2 regions of the Streptomyces sp. P5F9 genome follow, and region 1 is predicted to be linked to the other one. Evidence: riboswitches for the same ligand, from Rfam matches in the RefSeq annotation. Region 1 holds a riboswitch; the other holds the start of a gene.
What was found. A riboswitch is a leader RNA that binds a small molecule or an ion and turns the genes downstream of it on or off. The one in region 1 is predicted to bind glycine.
Positions count from the first base shown of each region.

Region 2: linked by a shared signal. The riboswitch ahead of gcvP (aminomethyl-transferring glycine dehydrogenase) and the one ahead of gcvT (glycine cleavage system aminomethyltransferase GcvT) in region 1 are both predicted to bind glycine.

Region 1 is NZ_JBXVPZ010000024.1:9,889-17,603, reverse strand. Features, by position in the region: gene glyA (serine hydroxymethyltransferase) at 1-98, opposite strand, end outside; gene gcvH (glycine cleavage system protein GcvH) at 114-491, opposite strand; gene gcvT (glycine cleavage system aminomethyltransferase GcvT) at 603-1,730, opposite strand; glycine riboswitch at 1,765-1,874, opposite strand; glycine riboswitch at 1,875-1,974, opposite strand; gene AC31A1_RS07080 (AAA family ATPase) at 2,124-2,807, shown strand; gene AC31A1_RS07075 (enhanced serine sensitivity protein SseB) at 2,872-3,657, shown strand; gene AC31A1_RS07070 (enhanced serine sensitivity protein SseB C-terminal domain-containing protein) at 3,814-4,608, shown strand; gene AC31A1_RS07065 (ABC transporter permease) at 4,952-5,950, shown strand; gene AC31A1_RS07060 (ABC transporter substrate-binding protein) at 6,004-7,715, shown strand, end outside.
Region 2 is NZ_JBXVPZ010000231.1:7,323-15,037, forward strand. Features, by position in the region: gene modA (molybdate ABC transporter substrate-binding protein) at 133-954, shown strand; gene modB (molybdate ABC transporter permease subunit) at 951-1,808, shown strand; gene AC31A1_RS30480 (ABC transporter ATP-binding protein) at 1,858-2,931, shown strand; gene gcvP (aminomethyl-transferring glycine dehydrogenase) at 3,072-5,957, opposite strand; glycine riboswitch at 6,146-6,241, opposite strand; gene AC31A1_RS30490 (PRC-barrel domain-containing protein) at 6,356-6,727, shown strand; partial or broken gene AC31A1_RS30495 (DNA polymerase IV) at 7,237-7,715, opposite strand, start outside.

The DNA.
Region 1 (7,715 bases):
ATCATCTCCAGCGTGGACTGCTGCCGGCGCAGCTCGGCGTCGACCGCGGCGGCGATGTCCGGGTCGAGCTCGTGCAGGGGCGTGTTCAGAACAGACATCAGGTGTACGACTCCTCAGCCGGCGGAAAACGCGGTGTACTCGTCGGCGGAGAGCAGGTCGCCCGGCTCCTCCGCGACGCGCACCTTGAACAGCCAGCCGCCCTCGAAGGGGGCCGAGTTCACCAGCGACGGGTCGTTCACGACGTCCTCGTTGATCTCGGTGACCTCGCCGCCGACGGGCGAGTACAGGTCGGACACCGACTTCGTCGACTCCAGCTCACCGCAGGACTCGCCCGCGGTCACCGTGGAGCCGACGTCGGGGAGCTGGGCGTAGACGACATCGCCGAGCGCGTTGGCCGCGAACTCGGTGATGCCGACCGTCGAGACGCCGTCCTCGGCGACCGACAGCCACTCGTGCTCCTTGCTGTAGCGCAGCTGCTGGGGGTTGCTCATGGCCTGAATTCTCCTGTACGCGGGGGAGTGCTGATGAATGGGGGACTACGGAGGACATCGGCGGGCAGGGGCGATCCGCCCCGGGTCACAGACGTGACGCTACGACGACTGTCACTTCTCGCGCTTGTAGAACGGCAGCGCCACGACCTCGTACGGCTCGTGACTGCCCCGGATGTCCACGCCGACACCGGCCGTGCCCGGCGCCGAGTGCGCGGCGTCGACGTAGGCCATGGCGATGGGCTTGCCCAGCGTGGGGGAGGGGGCGCCGGAGGTGACCTCGCCGATCACCTGACCGTCCGCGACGACGGGGTACCCGGCGCGCGGGACCCGGCGGCCCTCGGCGACCAGTCCGACGAGGACGCGCGGGGGCTGCGAGGCGGCGCGTTCGGCGGCCGCCTCCAGGGCCGTACGCCCGACGAAGTCGCCGTCCTTCTCGAACTTCACGACCCGGCCGAGCCCGGCGTCGAAGGGGGTCAGCTCCGTGCTCAACTCGTGCCCGTACAGCGGCATGCCCGCCTCCAGGCGCAGCGTGTCCCGGCAGGACAGTCCGCAGGGGACCAGACCGACGCCCTCGCCGGCCTTGGTCAGCGCCTGCCACAGCTCGACGGCGTGCTCCGGCTTCACGAACAGCTCGAAGCCGTCCTCGCCGGTGTAGCCGGTGCGGGCGATCAGCGCGGGGACGCCCGCGACCGTGCCGGGCAGACCGGCGTAGTACTTCAGGCCGTCGAGGTCGGCGTCGGTGAGCGACTTGAGGATGCCGGGGGACTCGGGCCCCTGGACGGCGAGCAGGGCGTACGCGTCACGGTCGTCACGGACCACGGCGTCGAAGCCGTCGCTCCGCTCGGTGAGCGCGTCCAGCACCACCTGCGCGTTGGAGGCGTTGGCGACCACCATGTACGCGGTCTCGGCGAGCCGGTAGACGATGAGGTCGTCCAGGATGCCGCCGTCGGCCCGGCAGATCATGGTGTAGCGGGCGCGGACGAGGCCCACGGAGGCGATGTTGCCGACGAGGGCGTAGTTGAGGAGCTGGGCGGCCTGCGGTCCGGTGACCGTGATCTCGCCCATGTGGGAGAGGTCGAAGAGGCCGGCCTTCGTGCGGACGGCGAGGTGCTCGTCGCGCTCGGAGCCGTAGCGCAGCGGCATGTCCCAGCCGGCGAAGTCGGTCATCGTCGCACCGAGCGAGCGGTGCAGCGCGTCGAGCGCGGTGCGGCGCTTCTCAGGGGTGGCGGTACTGCTCATCGGTCGGTCTCCCAAGGCATGACGGCGAGGTCGTTCCTCCCCATCTGTCATCGGGACCTGAGAGGTTCGCCATGACCGCACGCGGAACATGGGTTGCACCTTGGGTGGGACCACCGTCGCTGGCGGTCCGCTTTTCAGATGTGCCTCGCCCGCGCGGTAACGGGGCCTGAGAGATTCAAGGGAGGGACTTGCTCCTTCGGCGCCCCAGGTGACGTACGACTGGGGACTCTCCCGCGCGGATTCAAGCGGCCGGTATGCAGTTAGGCGGCCACATCATCGCACAGGCTTTGTAACAGGCCTGTGGCTGGACGCGAACGGAACCGCGAGACACCGTGCATTACCTTCTCTTTACGTTCAGTGGGGAGAACCTTTCCTGACCCCGCAGGGAGGACGATCACGGTGACAAGGACCACGGCGTACGCCACGACCTCGGCCGTAGCGCTGCCCGAGCAGCCCTCGGCCCCGGCCAGGGAGGCATGCCCGGCCCGCCCGGTACCGACGGTCCGCGATCTCCGCGAGCGCGCCGGCCACAGCCCGCACGGACTCCGCTTCGGCCCCCGCGACCTGGTCGTCGTCACCGGCCTGCCCGGCAGCGGCAAGTCCACGCTGATGCGGCGCGCGGTGGCGGGCGGCGACGGCGTCCGAGTCGACAGTCAGGACACCCGGGACCGCTGGGACGCCCGCACAGCGGGAGTCCTGCCCTACGCGATCTACCGTCCCCTGGTCCGCCTCGCCCACTACGCCGGACTGCACCGCGTGCTCCGTTCCGCGTCCGGAGCCGTCGTGCACGACTGCGGTACGCAGACGTGGGTGCGCGGCTGGCTGGCCCGTGCCGCCGGGCGCCGGGGCGGCACGCTGCACCTGGTGTTCCTCGACGTCACCCCGGACACCGCGCTCGACGGCCAGCGCGAGCGGGGACGCGGAGTCTCGCGGTACGCGTTCCTGCGCCACCGCAGGGCCGCCGCCCGCCTGTTGCGCGCGGTGGAGCGCGGCGAGCTGCCGCACGGAGTGGGTTCGGTGGTCCTCCTGGACCGGGACGCGGCGGACGAGTTGCGCCGGATCGACTTCGCGGACTGAGCCGCTAGCCTTTTCAGCCACAGCAGGGTTACAGCAGGCGGTTTCACCAGCAGGCGGTAGGTAGATGGACTTCCCGGCGGACTTCCCCGGACAGGCGTACCCCCACCCCCATCCGCACGGCGGTTGGCCGGGCAACGAGCTGGAGGAGGTGCTCTCGACGTCCCTCGGCATGCCCTCGGCCGGCGGCCGGATCGTCGAGGTGCTCGGCCGCAGCTTCGTCTGGGTCCCGCTCCCCAGCGGCGGCGGCCCGCAGAGCGGTCCCCTGGACCTGCCGACGCTGGACATCGAGGGGCAGGCGTACGTCCCGGTCTTCAGCTCCGAGGAGCAGTTCCGCCAGGTCGTCGGCTCGCATCTGTCGTTCACGATCGCGCCGGCGGTGGAGTTCGCCCGCGGGCTGCCCCCGCAGGTCGGCATCGCGGTGAACCCGGGCGGCATGGTCGGCGTCCCGCTCCCGCCCCTCGCGGTGGCCGAGCTGTGCCGCATCGGCCGCACCGCCCTCGACGGCCCCACCAGCGGCGGCCGCGTCCGCCTCTTCGAACCCGACTGGCAGGACGACCCGGTCGACTTCCTCGCCGCGGCCTCCGCCGAGTTCGCCACCCTCGGCGTGGTCGCCTCGGCCCGCCGCTGCCTGGCCGCCATCGAAACGGCCGACCCGGTGATGTTCGTAGGCGTCGAACTCACCAACTGGGACGGCGACTTGAGAGCGGCCCCGATGGAAGCGCTTGCCCGAGCGCTGGGCCAGGTAACGGTCCAGTGGCAGGTCAACTTGGTTCTGCTCGACGTGACTCAAGACCCCGTGGCGGACTGGATGCGCCAGACGGTACGCCCCTTCTATACACAGGGTCACTAGAAGTTCCGAGAAGGGCAGCCAACTTAGGGGCGCGGGGAACTGCGCGCTCAGCCACAACGCACCGCCACTCGCGAACGCACACCAGGCCCCCACCCCTTGGGCGCTTAAGCTGGTCTCCAACGCAGGGCAACCAACCAGAAGAAGGGGCGGTACACGTTGAGCGCCAGCGGCAGCCGCACCGCGACCGGCCAGGTCGAGCACATGCTGCGCCAGGTGACGCCCGGGCGCTACGACGCCTACGAGGCGCTCCTGCGCGCCCTCGCGACCCCCCACTCCGGTCAGATCTGGATGCTCCTGTGGCACGGCCAGTCCGGCTCCCCGGACGCCCAGTACGGAAACATGCAGGTCGACACGTACGGCTACGCCCCCTGCGTCACCTCCGCCCAGGAACTGTCGGCGAGCGGCTGGAACCGCTCCTACGAGGTGGTCGACGGCCTGGACGTGGCCCGCACCCTCTACCCCGACCACTTCGGCCTCTGGCTCAACCCGCACGCGCCGGGCGGCGGCGTCGGCATCCCCTGGCTCGACCTCCGCCGGATCGCCACCGGCCTGGAACGCCAGCCGGCCGGGCCCCTGCGCCTGTCGGAACCGGGCATCGAGATCCCGCAGTTCTACGCCCTGCTCACGCAGAACGCCCACCGCACCCCGGCGGTCCGCGCGCTGCGCCGCGCCTGGGTGCAGCCCGCGCTCGGAGCGCCGTATCTCGCGATCGGTCTGGACGTCTACGACACCAGCCCCCCGGCCGTCGACTCGGTGCGCGGCATGATGCAGCAGTCGATCGGCGCGGTCCCCGACGGGCTGCCGGTCTCGACCGTGGCGATGTCCGACGACTACGACCCGGTGGCGCTGTGGCTGCGGGCGAACGCCCGCCCGTTCTACGACCGCGAGGCGCACGCGGCGCCCGCCCCGGCGGGTGGGTACGGCTACCCGCCCGTCCGTGGTGGATACTGAACCCGCGAGTCCTCTTCCCAGCTTCTCCGCAGGATTTACGTCTACGACACATTTCTTCGCGCGTAGACGGCGGCGTGGTGCCCCGAAAGACGTCGAATCTCCGTTCTGTCCAAAGTGCCCGGCGTCCGGGGGGCGTTACCCGCTGTTCGGATAACGGAATCCCTAGTTAAGCATCACGGTTGCGCATACTTTCGCCGTCAGGCCTGGCGGGTGATCGCAGCCACGCTGAAGACTCGCGACTCAGACACAGGGTCCGGGGACCCATGTCCACTGCAAGTCGACAAAGCCGCTAATCCGCGGCAGGCGTAAGCCGGTAACCACCGGCGAGAGGGGTCGGGTCACAGTGACCGCACCGATCGAGACCACGGGGGCGGAAGCCGGGGCGCAGCCGGAGGCTGTGCTCGCCGGCGCCGAGAAGGGGCAGATCGAGGGCCGTTCCCTTGGACAGATCGCCTGGACCCGGTTCAAGAAGGACAGAGTCGCCGTCGCCGGCGGTGTCATCGTCGTCCTGCTGATCCTGGTCGCGGCACTCTCCCGTCCGATCCAGTCGATGTTCGGGCTGGATCCCGACGCCTTCCACCAGAACCTGATCGACGCCAACACCTCGCTGCCCACGGGCGGTTGGGGCGGCATGAGCTGGGACCACCCGCTCGGCGTGGACCCGCAGTTCGGCCGGGACGTCGCCACCCGCATCCTCGAAGGCTCCTGGGTGTCGCTGGTGGTCGCCTTCGGCGCCACGATCCTGTCGAACGTGATCGGCACGATCCTCGGCGTCGTCGCCGGGTACTACGGCGGCCGGGTCGACTCGATCATCAGCCGCCTGATGGACACCTTCCTCGCCTTCCCCCTGCTGCTCTTCGCGATCGCCATCTCGGCGACCCTCCAGGGCGGCGCCTTCGGCCTCAACGGCCTGCCGCTGCACCTGAGCGTGCTGATCTTCGTCATCGGCTTCTTCAACTGGCCCTACCTGGGCCGGATCGTCCGCGGCCAGACCCTCGCCCTGCGCGAGCGGGAGTTCGTGGACGCCTCCCGGGGCATGGGCGCCAAGGCGCCGTACATCCTCTTCCGGGAGCTGCTGCCCAACCTGGTCGGCCCGATCATCGTCTACTCGACGCTGCTCATCCCGACGAACATCCTCTTCGAGGCGTCTCTCAGCTTCCTCGGGGTCGGTATCCAGCCCCCGCAGGCATCCTGGGGCGGCATGTTGCGGGACGCGGTCACCTATTACGAGGTCGACCCCGCGTACATGATCGTTCCCGGCCTCGCCATCTTCGTGACCGTCCTGGCGTTCAACCTGCTGGGCGACGGTCTCCGCGACGCTCTCGACCCCCGCAGCCGCTAGGGCCCGCACCCGAGAGTCCACCAAGTTTCCGACAATGGAGGAAGCAGACCATCATGCGAAGGTCAGCGCTGGCCGCAGTTGCGGCCATCGGCTCCGCGACACTGCTCATGGCAGGTTGCAGCAAGGCCGATGACAGTAAGAGTGACAACGGTACGAAGGCGGCTGGGGCCAACGCAGCGACCAAGGACGTCGTCAACGCCTCTACGCACAAGGGCGGGACGGTCACCTACGAACTGTCCGACGTCCCGGACTCGTTCGACCCGGGCAACACGTACTACGCGTACATGTACAACTTCAGCCGGCTGTACGCCCGTCCGCTGATGACGTTCGAGCCCGGCCCCGGTTCCAAGGGCAACACCCTGGTCCCGGACCTCGCCGCGAGCAAGGGTGTCTCCAGCGACGGCGGCAAGACCTGGACGTACAAGCTGCGTTCGGGCCTGAAGTACCAGGACGGCACGGCGATCACGTCCAAGGACGTCAAGTACGCCGTGGAGCGTTCGAACTTCGCGCGTGACGTGCTCTCCCTCGGCCCGAACTACTTCCAGCAGTTCCTGGTCGGCGGCAAGGACTACAAGGGCCCGTACAAGGACAAGAGCGCCGACGGCCTCAAGTCCATCGCGACCCCGGACGACACCACGATCGTCTTCCACCTGAACACGGCCTTCCAGGAGTTCGACTACCTGGTCGCGGCGCCGCAGACGGCTCCGGTGCCGCAGGCGAAGGACACCGGCGTCGACTACGTCAAGAACATCGTGTCCTCCGGCTCGTACCAGTTCCAGAGCTACCAGGACGGCAAGCAGGCCGTCCTCGTGCGCAACAAGAACTGGAACGCGGCGACGGACCCGCTGCGCAAGCAGTACCCGGACAAGATCGTCGTGAACCTGAAGGTCAACGCCGACACGATCGACAAGGACGTCCTCGCGGGCAACGCGATCGACATGGGCGGTACGGGTGTCCAGGCCGCGACTCAGGCGCAGCTGCTGACCTCCGCCGACAAGAAGGCGGGCACGGACAACACCTTCGGTGGCCGTCTCGTCTACATGGCGATCAACACCAAGGTGAAGCCGTTCGACAACGTGGCCTGCCGCAAGGCCGTCGAGTACGCCATCGACAAGGTCTCCGTGCAGACCGCCGAGGGCGGCCCGATCCGCGGTGAGATCGCCAGCACCGTCCTGCCGCCGGACATCACCGGCTACCAGAAGGCCGACCAGTACGCCACCACCGGCAACAAGGGTGACGTCGCCAAGGCCAAGGCGCAGCTGCAGGCCTGCGGCAAGACGTCGATCTCGACGAACCTCTCGGCCCGCAGCGACCGCCCGCAGGAGATCTCCGCGGCCACCGCGATCATCAACTCGCTGAAGGCCGTCGGCATCAACGCCAGCCTGAAGCAGTACCCGTCGGGCAAGTACTTCACCGACTACGCGGGTGTCCCGAAGTTCACCGAGCAGCAGAACATCGGCCTGATCATGATGCAGTGGGGTGCCGACTGGCCCTCCGGCTACGGCTTCGAGCAGCAGATCCTGAACGGTGAGGCGATCGGCGCGTCGGGTAACACCAACCTGTCGCAGTACGACAACAAGTCGGTCAACGCCCTCCTCGCCAAGGCCATCGGCACCGAGGACGTGGCCACCCGCAACAGCATGTACGCCCAGATCGACAAGCAGACCATGAGCGACGCGGCCCTCGTTCCGCTGACCTACTTCAAGGTCCTGCTCGCTCGTCCGGCGAACTACAGCAACCTGGTGTCGACGGCGGCCTTCAGCGG
Region 2 (7,715 bases), on a different contig from region 1:
GCGATGCGACAGGAGACTTACGCCTTGCACATGCGGCAGTATCATCGCGGCACGGCCGTTGCGGTCGTCCCAGGGGGCGACAACCCCTTTCATGAGCCCCTTTCATGAAGAGACCAGAGGAGTAGAACCGTGATGACCCGTTCCGCGCGTCGGACCCGCCGGAGCCTGCAGGTTGCGGGGGCCGGAGCCGCCGCGCTGCTGGCCCTGAGCGCCTGCTCCTCCAGCGACGACTCGTCCTCCTCCAAGTCCGGCTCCTCGGCGTCCGCGTCCCCGAAGATGTCCGGCACCGTCACCGTCTTCGCCGCCGCCTCGCTCCAGGAGTCGTTCACGACCCTGGGCAAGGAGTTCGAGAAGGCGAACCCGGGCACCAAGGTCACCTTCAACTTCGGCGGCAGCGACACCCTCGCCGCGAGCATCACCGGGGGCGCCCCGGCCGACGTGTTCGCGGCCGCGAGCCCCAAGACCATGGCGATCGTGACGGACAAGGGCGACGGCGTCGGCACGCCGGCCACGTTCGTCCGCAACCAGCTGGAGATCGCCACCCTGCCGGGCAACCCCGACAAGGTGACCTCCCTGAAGGACCTCACGAAGTCCTCGCTGAAGGTCGTGCTCTGCGACAAGACGGTGCCGTGCGGTGCGGCGGCCCAAAAGGCGCTCACGGCAAACAAGTTGAAGCTCACCCCGGTGTCGTACGAGGCGGACGTCAAGAGCGCCCTGACGAAGGTGGAGCTGAAGGAGGCCGACGCGGCGGTCGTCTACAAGACCGATGTGCACGCCGCCGGCAGCAAGGTCCAGGGCGTGGAGTTCCCCGAGTCCGCCGGCGCCATCAACGACTACCCGATCGTCCTCCTCAAGAACGCGCCGAACGCCGTCGCCGCCAAGGCGTTCATCGCACTGGTGCAGTCCGCCGAGGGCCAGAAGGTGCTGTCCGCGGCGGGCTTCCTCAAGCCGTGACCCGGCTCGACACCTCCGACGCCGCGGCCGAGACCCTCAAGGGCGGTCCGCGGCGCCGCCGTGTCCGGACGACAGGCCGCGGGGTGCCGCTCCCCCTGCTGGTCCCCGCGCTCGTGGGCCTGGCGTTCCTGCTCCTCCCCCTGATCGCCCTTCTCGTACGGGCCCCGTGGCGGTCCCTCCCCTCTCAGCTGACCAGCACGGAGGTCTGGCAGGCACTCCAACTCTCCCTGTTCAGCGCGACCGCGGCGACGGCCGTGAGCCTGGTCCTGGGCGTACCGCTGGCCTGGGTGCTGGCCCGCACGGAGTTCCCGGGCCGTGGCTTCCTCCGCGCCCTGGTGACCCTCCCCCTGGTCCTGCCCCCGGTGGTGGGAGGCGTGGCGCTCCTCTTGGCCCTCGGCCGCAACGGCGTCGTAGGCCAGTGGCTGGACTCATGGTTCGGCATCACGCTCCCCTTCACCACGACCGGCGTCGTGGTCGCCGAGGCGTTCGTCGCGATGCCGTTCCTGGTCATCAGCGTCGAGGGCACCCTGCGCGCCGCGGACCCCCGCTACGAAGAGGCGGCCCAAACCCTCGGCGCCTCCCGCTTCACCGCGTTCCGCCGGGTCACACTCCCCCTGATCGCCCCGGGCATCGCGGCGGGCGCGGTCCTCGCCTGGGCCCGCGCACTGGGCGAGTTCGGCGCGACGATCACTTTCGCCGGCAACTTCCCCGGCCGCACCCAGACCATGCCGCTCGCGGTCTACTTGGCCCTGCAGAACGACCCGGAAGCGGCCATCGCGTTGAGCCTGGTCCTCCTGGCCGTGTCGATCGCGGTTCTGGCGGGCCTACGGGACCGCTGGATGACCACATCATGAGCAACATCCGTACGACCGCCCGCACATCAGCCCCCTGGACGTGCACGCCATGACCGACACCACCGACGTCGAACTCACCGGCGCCCAGGGCCTCGACGCCCATCTCGTCGTGAACCGCGGCACGTTCCGCCTGGACGTAGAACTGACCGCCGCCCCCGGAGACGTCGTAGCCCTGCTCGGCCCGAACGGCGCAGGCAAGACCACAGCACTCCGCGCCCTGGCGGGCCTGGTCCGCCTGACGGACGGTCACCTACGGCTGGACGGCGCGGAGTTGGACCGCACACCACCGGAGTCCCGCCCGGTGGGAGTCGTCTTCCAGGACTATCTGCTGTTCCCCCACCTGACCGCACTCGACAACGTCGCCTTCGGCCCACGCTGCCAGGGCGCGACGAAGGCGGAGTCCCGTGCGGTGGCCGCCGAGTGGCTGGACCGCATGGGCCTCGCCGAGCACGCGGCCGCCAAGCCCCGCAGACTCTCCGGCGGCCAGGCCCAACGCGTCGCCGTGGCAAGGGCGTTGGCGACCCGCCCGCGCCTGCTCCTCCTCGACGAACCCCTGGCCGCCCTGGACGCCCGCACCCGCCTCGACGTACGGGCCCAACTCCGCCGCCACCTGGCCGAGTTCGAGGCGGTGGCGGTCCTGGTCACCCACGACCCCCTGGACGCCATGGTGCTGGCCGACCGCCTGGTCGTGATCGAGCACGGCACGATCGTCCAGGAGGGCACCCCCGCCGACATCGCCCGCCACCCGCGCACGGACTACATCGCCCAACTCGTAGGCCTCAACCTCTACAAGGGCCGGTCCGACGGCCACACGGTCACCCTCGACACCGGCCCCACGATCACCACCACGGAGGACCTCCAGGGCGAGGTCTTCGTAGCGTTCCCGCCGAGCGGCGTAACTCTCTACGGCGACCGCCCCACCGCCGCCAGCGCCCGCAACCTCTGGCCCTGCAAGGTGGCGGGCCTGGAAACCCACGGCGACCAGATCCGCGTAGACCTGACCGGCGAACTCCCCCTGACCGCCGACCTCACGACGGTTGCGGCGGCCGAACTGGACTTGCACCAGGGCGCGTTGGTCTGGGCAACGGTCAAGGCAACGCAGACGCACGCGTACCCGGCTTGAGTGGTCCCGCGCCCCCATAGGGGCGCGGGAGTGTGTCGGCGAAATCGACCCCGGTCCGACAGCGCCCCAAAGGGGCGCGGGGAACGGCGCGACCAGCCACAACGAACCCGCGCCCGAAGTCCGGTCAACCAGCGGAGCGCCTAGTCCTCGTACGCATCCAACGGCGGGCAGGAACACACCAGGTTCCGGTCCCCGAAGGCCTGGTCGATCCTGCGCACCGGCGGCCAGTACTTGTCAGCGACGGACACCCCGGCCGGGAAGACAGCCTCCTCGCGCGAGTACGCGTGCTCCCAATTCCCGCCGAGCGCGGACGCGGTGTGCGGCGCGTTCCGCAACGGGTTGTCCTCAGCCGGCCACTCCCCCGCCCCGACCCTCTCGATCTCCCCACGAATGGCGATCATCGCCTCGCAGAACCGGTCCAGCTCGATCAGGTCCTCGGACTCGGTCGGCTCGATCATCAGCGTGCCGGCCACCGGGAACGACATCGTCGGCGCGTGGAAGCCGTAGTCGATGAGCCGCTTGGCGATGTCGTCGACGCTGACGCCGGTCGCCTTGCTGATCGGCCGCAGATCGATGATGCACTCGTGCGCGACGAGCCCACCGGGCCCGGTGTAGAGCACGGGGTAGTGCGGCTCAAGGCGCTTGGCAATGTAGTTGGCGCTGAGCACAGCCACCTGCGTGGCCCGCTTCAGCCCCTCGCCGCCCATGAGTCGGACGTACGCCCAGGAGATCGGCAGGATCCCGGCGGAACCCCAGGGAGCCGCCGAGATCGGCCCAACTCCCGTCTCCGGCCCGGCCGCAGGCTGCAACGGGTGGTTCGGCAGATACGGCGCGAGGTGCGCGCGCACCCCGACCGGCCCGACACCCGGACCACCGCCGCCGTGCGGAATGCAGAACGTCTTGTGCAGATTCAGATGCGAGACATCCCCGCCGAAGTGCCCCGGCTTGGCAAGCCCCACAAGGGCGTTGAGGTTGGCGCCGTCGACGTAGACCTGCCCGCCGGCTTCGTGCACCTGCGCACAGATGTCGGCGACGTGCTCCTCGAACACACCGTGCGTGGACGGGTAAGTGATCATCAGCACCGACAGCTCGTCGCGGTACTGCTCGATCTTCGCCCGCAGATCCTCGACGTCGATCTCACCGTCCTCGGCGGTCTTCACGACGACGACCTTCATTCCGGCCATCACAGCGCTCGCGGCATTGGTGCCGTGCGCGGACGACGGGATGAGGCAGACAGTCCGCTGCTCGTCCCCGTTGGCCCGGTGGTACCCGCGTACGGCGAGCAGCCCGGCCAACTCGCCCTGCGAACCGGCATTCGGCTGCAACGACACCTTGTCGTACCCGGTGACCTCGGCGAGCCGCTCCTCCAACTCCCGGATGAGCGTGAGGTATCCCTGCGCCTGCTCGGCGGGCGCGAAGGGGTGCAGCTGCCCGAACTCGGGCCAGGTGACCGGCTCCATCTCGGTGGTCGCGTTGAGCTTCATGGTGCAGGAACCGAGCGGGATCATGCCCCGGTCGAGCGCGTAGTCCCGATCGGCGAGCCGACGCAGATACCGCAGCATCGCGGTCTCGGAACGGTGGTCCCGGAACACGGGGTGCGTGAGGTACGCGTCGGTCCGCAGCAGCCCCTCGGGCAGCGTGTCCTCGGCGGACACGTCGAGCGCCTCGATGTCCCCGTCGACCCCGAACGCGGTCCATACGGCGGCCAGTTGAGCGCGGGTGGTGGTCTCGTCGCAGGCGATGGACACCTGGTCGGCGTCCACGAGGCGCAGGTTGACGCCGTCCTCGCGCGCGGCCGCGACGACCTCGGCGGCCCGGCCGGGAACGCGCGCGGTCACGGTGTCGAAGTAGCCGCCGTGCACGACCTCGACGCCGCCTGCGGTGAGGCCCGCGGCAAGGATCGTGGCGTACCGATGCGTCCGCCGCGCGATGCCCTTCAGCCCCTCGGGCCCGTGGTAGACGGCGTACATACCGGCCATCACCGCGAGAAGCACCTGGGCGGTGCAGATGTTGCTGGTGGCCTTCTCGCGGCGGATGTGCTGCTCGCGCGTCTGCAGGGCGAGGCGGTAGGCCTTGTGTCCGTCGGCGTCGACGGAGACGCCCACGAGCCGCCCGGGCAGGCTGCGCGCGAACTTCTCGTGCACCGCCATGTAACCGGCGTGTGGCCCGCCGAAGCCCATCGGCACCCCGAACCGCTGCGTCGTACCGACCGCGATGTCCGCCCCCAGCTCACCCGGCGACTTCAGCAGCGTCAGCGCGAGCAGATCGGCGGCAACGGTGACGAGCGCGCCGAGCGCGTGCGCCTGCTCGATCAGCGGCTTGATGTCGCGTACGGCACCGGAGGCGCCCGGGTACTGGACCAGCACGCCGTTGATCTCGCGCTCGGCGATCTCGGCCGGGATGCCCTCGCTGAGGTCGGCGACGACGACCTCGACACCGGCCGGCTCGGCGCGGGTCTCGATCACGGCGATGGTCTGCGGCAGCGCGTCCGCATCGACCAGGAAGAGGCCCTTCTTGTTCTTGCCCATGCGCCGCGACAGCGCCACGGCCTCCGCGGCGGCGGTCCCCTCGTCGAGCAGCGACGCACCGGAGGTCGGCAGCCCGGTCAGATCGGCGACCATGGTCTGGAAGTTCAGCAGGGCTTCGAGCCGCCCCTGGGAGATCTCCGGCTGATACGGCGTGTAGGCCGTGTACCAAGCCGGGTTCTCCATGACGTTGCGCAGGATCACGGGCGGGGTGAACGTCCCGTAGTATCCGAGCCCGATCATGGAACCGAGGACCTCGTTGCGGTCCGCGAGGGAGCGCAGCTCGGCCAGCACCTCGGCCTCGGTACGGGCGTCCGGCAGATCGAGGGCGTCGGCGTTCTTGATCACATCCGGGACCGCGGCGGCCGTGAGCTCGTCGAGCGAGCCGTATCCGACCTGCGCGAGCATCTTGGCCCGCGCTTCCTGGTCGGGCCCGATGTGGCGCTGCTCGAACGGGATGCCCTGTTCGAGCTCGGAGAGCGGAATACGAGGGACAGTCATCAGGGAGGCCTCCTGGTCGGACACGACCTTCGAGGGCACCACGACAGCGGGGTGCCGGACGGCCTCCCCCTCTGTCATCTCAACCTGAGAGCTTCACCGGGCATCCCGAAGGAACCCGGTTTTCACCGTCGGTGAGAGCGAAAACCGTCGACACCGTCGACGACACCCGCCCTGCTTTCCAGAGTGACCTCGTCCGTGCGGTACGTGGGCCTGAGAGATTCCGGGGAGGATTTGCTCCTTCGGCGCCTCCGATGAAGTCTGGAGGACTCTCCCGCACGGGGTCAGCAGCCGATGGCCAGCCTACCAGCGAGCGTTGAAGCCGGGCTTTCGAGTGGCCACCTTCCCCAATGTGCTCTTTTGTAGTGCTTACGGATGAGTTGCGACCAGGAGGAGGGCCCGTGCAGACCGATATCGATCCGCGCAACCTGATCGGCCGCAAGGCGTTCGACCGCACCGGCGCCAAGATCGGCACGATCGACGAGGTCTACCTCGACGACGCGACCGGCGAACCGGAGTGGGCGGCCATACGCACCGGCCTGTTCTCCAGAGACGCCTTCGTCCCCCTGGAGCCCAGCGAACTGATCGAGGGGACCCTGCACATCCCCTTCGACCGCTCCCTGATCAAGGACGCCCCCGACTTCGGCGTAGGCCGCCACCTCTCCCCGGACCAGGAACTCCAGCTCTACCACCACTACGGCCTCGACGTGGGCCCACCCCCATCGCTCCCGGACCACGACTTCGGCAAACTGGCGGGCTCCGACGACACGTGACCGGGTTCGGCGGGCGGGGCGTCACTGTGTCTTGGAGTCTCCGGGCGTCGCGTGTCCGGGGGCGTTGATACGGCGGTCGGTCGGGGTATCCGGCTTCGGCGCCACCAAGGGCGTCGGCGCAGCAAGCCTGACGCTGGAACGCCACGCGTCGTCCGGTGACACCGGCACGCCCTGCGAAACGCCGGGACCCGGCTCGGCCGACGGCAGCGGGTGGTCAGCTGGCCCGACACCAGAACCCCGCGCAACCGACAGCAGCGGCTCGCTCTGCGGGACACCAGGGCCCGGCTCCACCAACGGCGTCAGTGTGTGGAAGGCACGACGTCGGAACGCCACGCGACCGACGGCAGCAGCTCAGCTCGCGGAACGCCGAGGCTCGGCACGACCGACGACAGCGGCGTGCCCCGCGGAACACCGTGACCTGGCTCCACCGACCGCACCGGCTCAGCAGGCCCGACACCGGAACCCCGCGCAACCGATGACAGCGACGCGGCAGCCGGGTCGTCGGGGCCTCAGCTTTCCAGGGGCGTCGACGCCGCAGGCAAGGCGTCAGGATGCCGCGCGGCCGACGCCGACAGCTCAGCAGGCAAGTCACCAGGACCCCGCGCCGACAACGGCAGCGCCTCACCCTGCGGGGCATCAGGGCCCAGCTCCACCGACGGCAGCAACTCGACAGGCGGCTCGTCGTTGCCTCGGCCCTCCGGGGCCGCCGGCGCCGCCGCAGGCAGGACATCCGGACGCCGCGCGACTGACGCCGACGACTCGATCGGCCGGTCGTCGGACCCCGGCGCCGCCAACGGCATCGGCTCCCCAGGCAAGTCACCCGGCTCCCGCCCCGCCAAAGGCAACGGTTCCTCCGACGGTTCACCAGAACCTCGCGCCACCGACGCAGGCACCGCACCGGGCAGCACATCAGGACGCCGCGTCACCAACGGCAACGGCTCCGCCAACTCCAGCTCAGGATCGTCGGTCCGGAACGTCCGCACCCGCC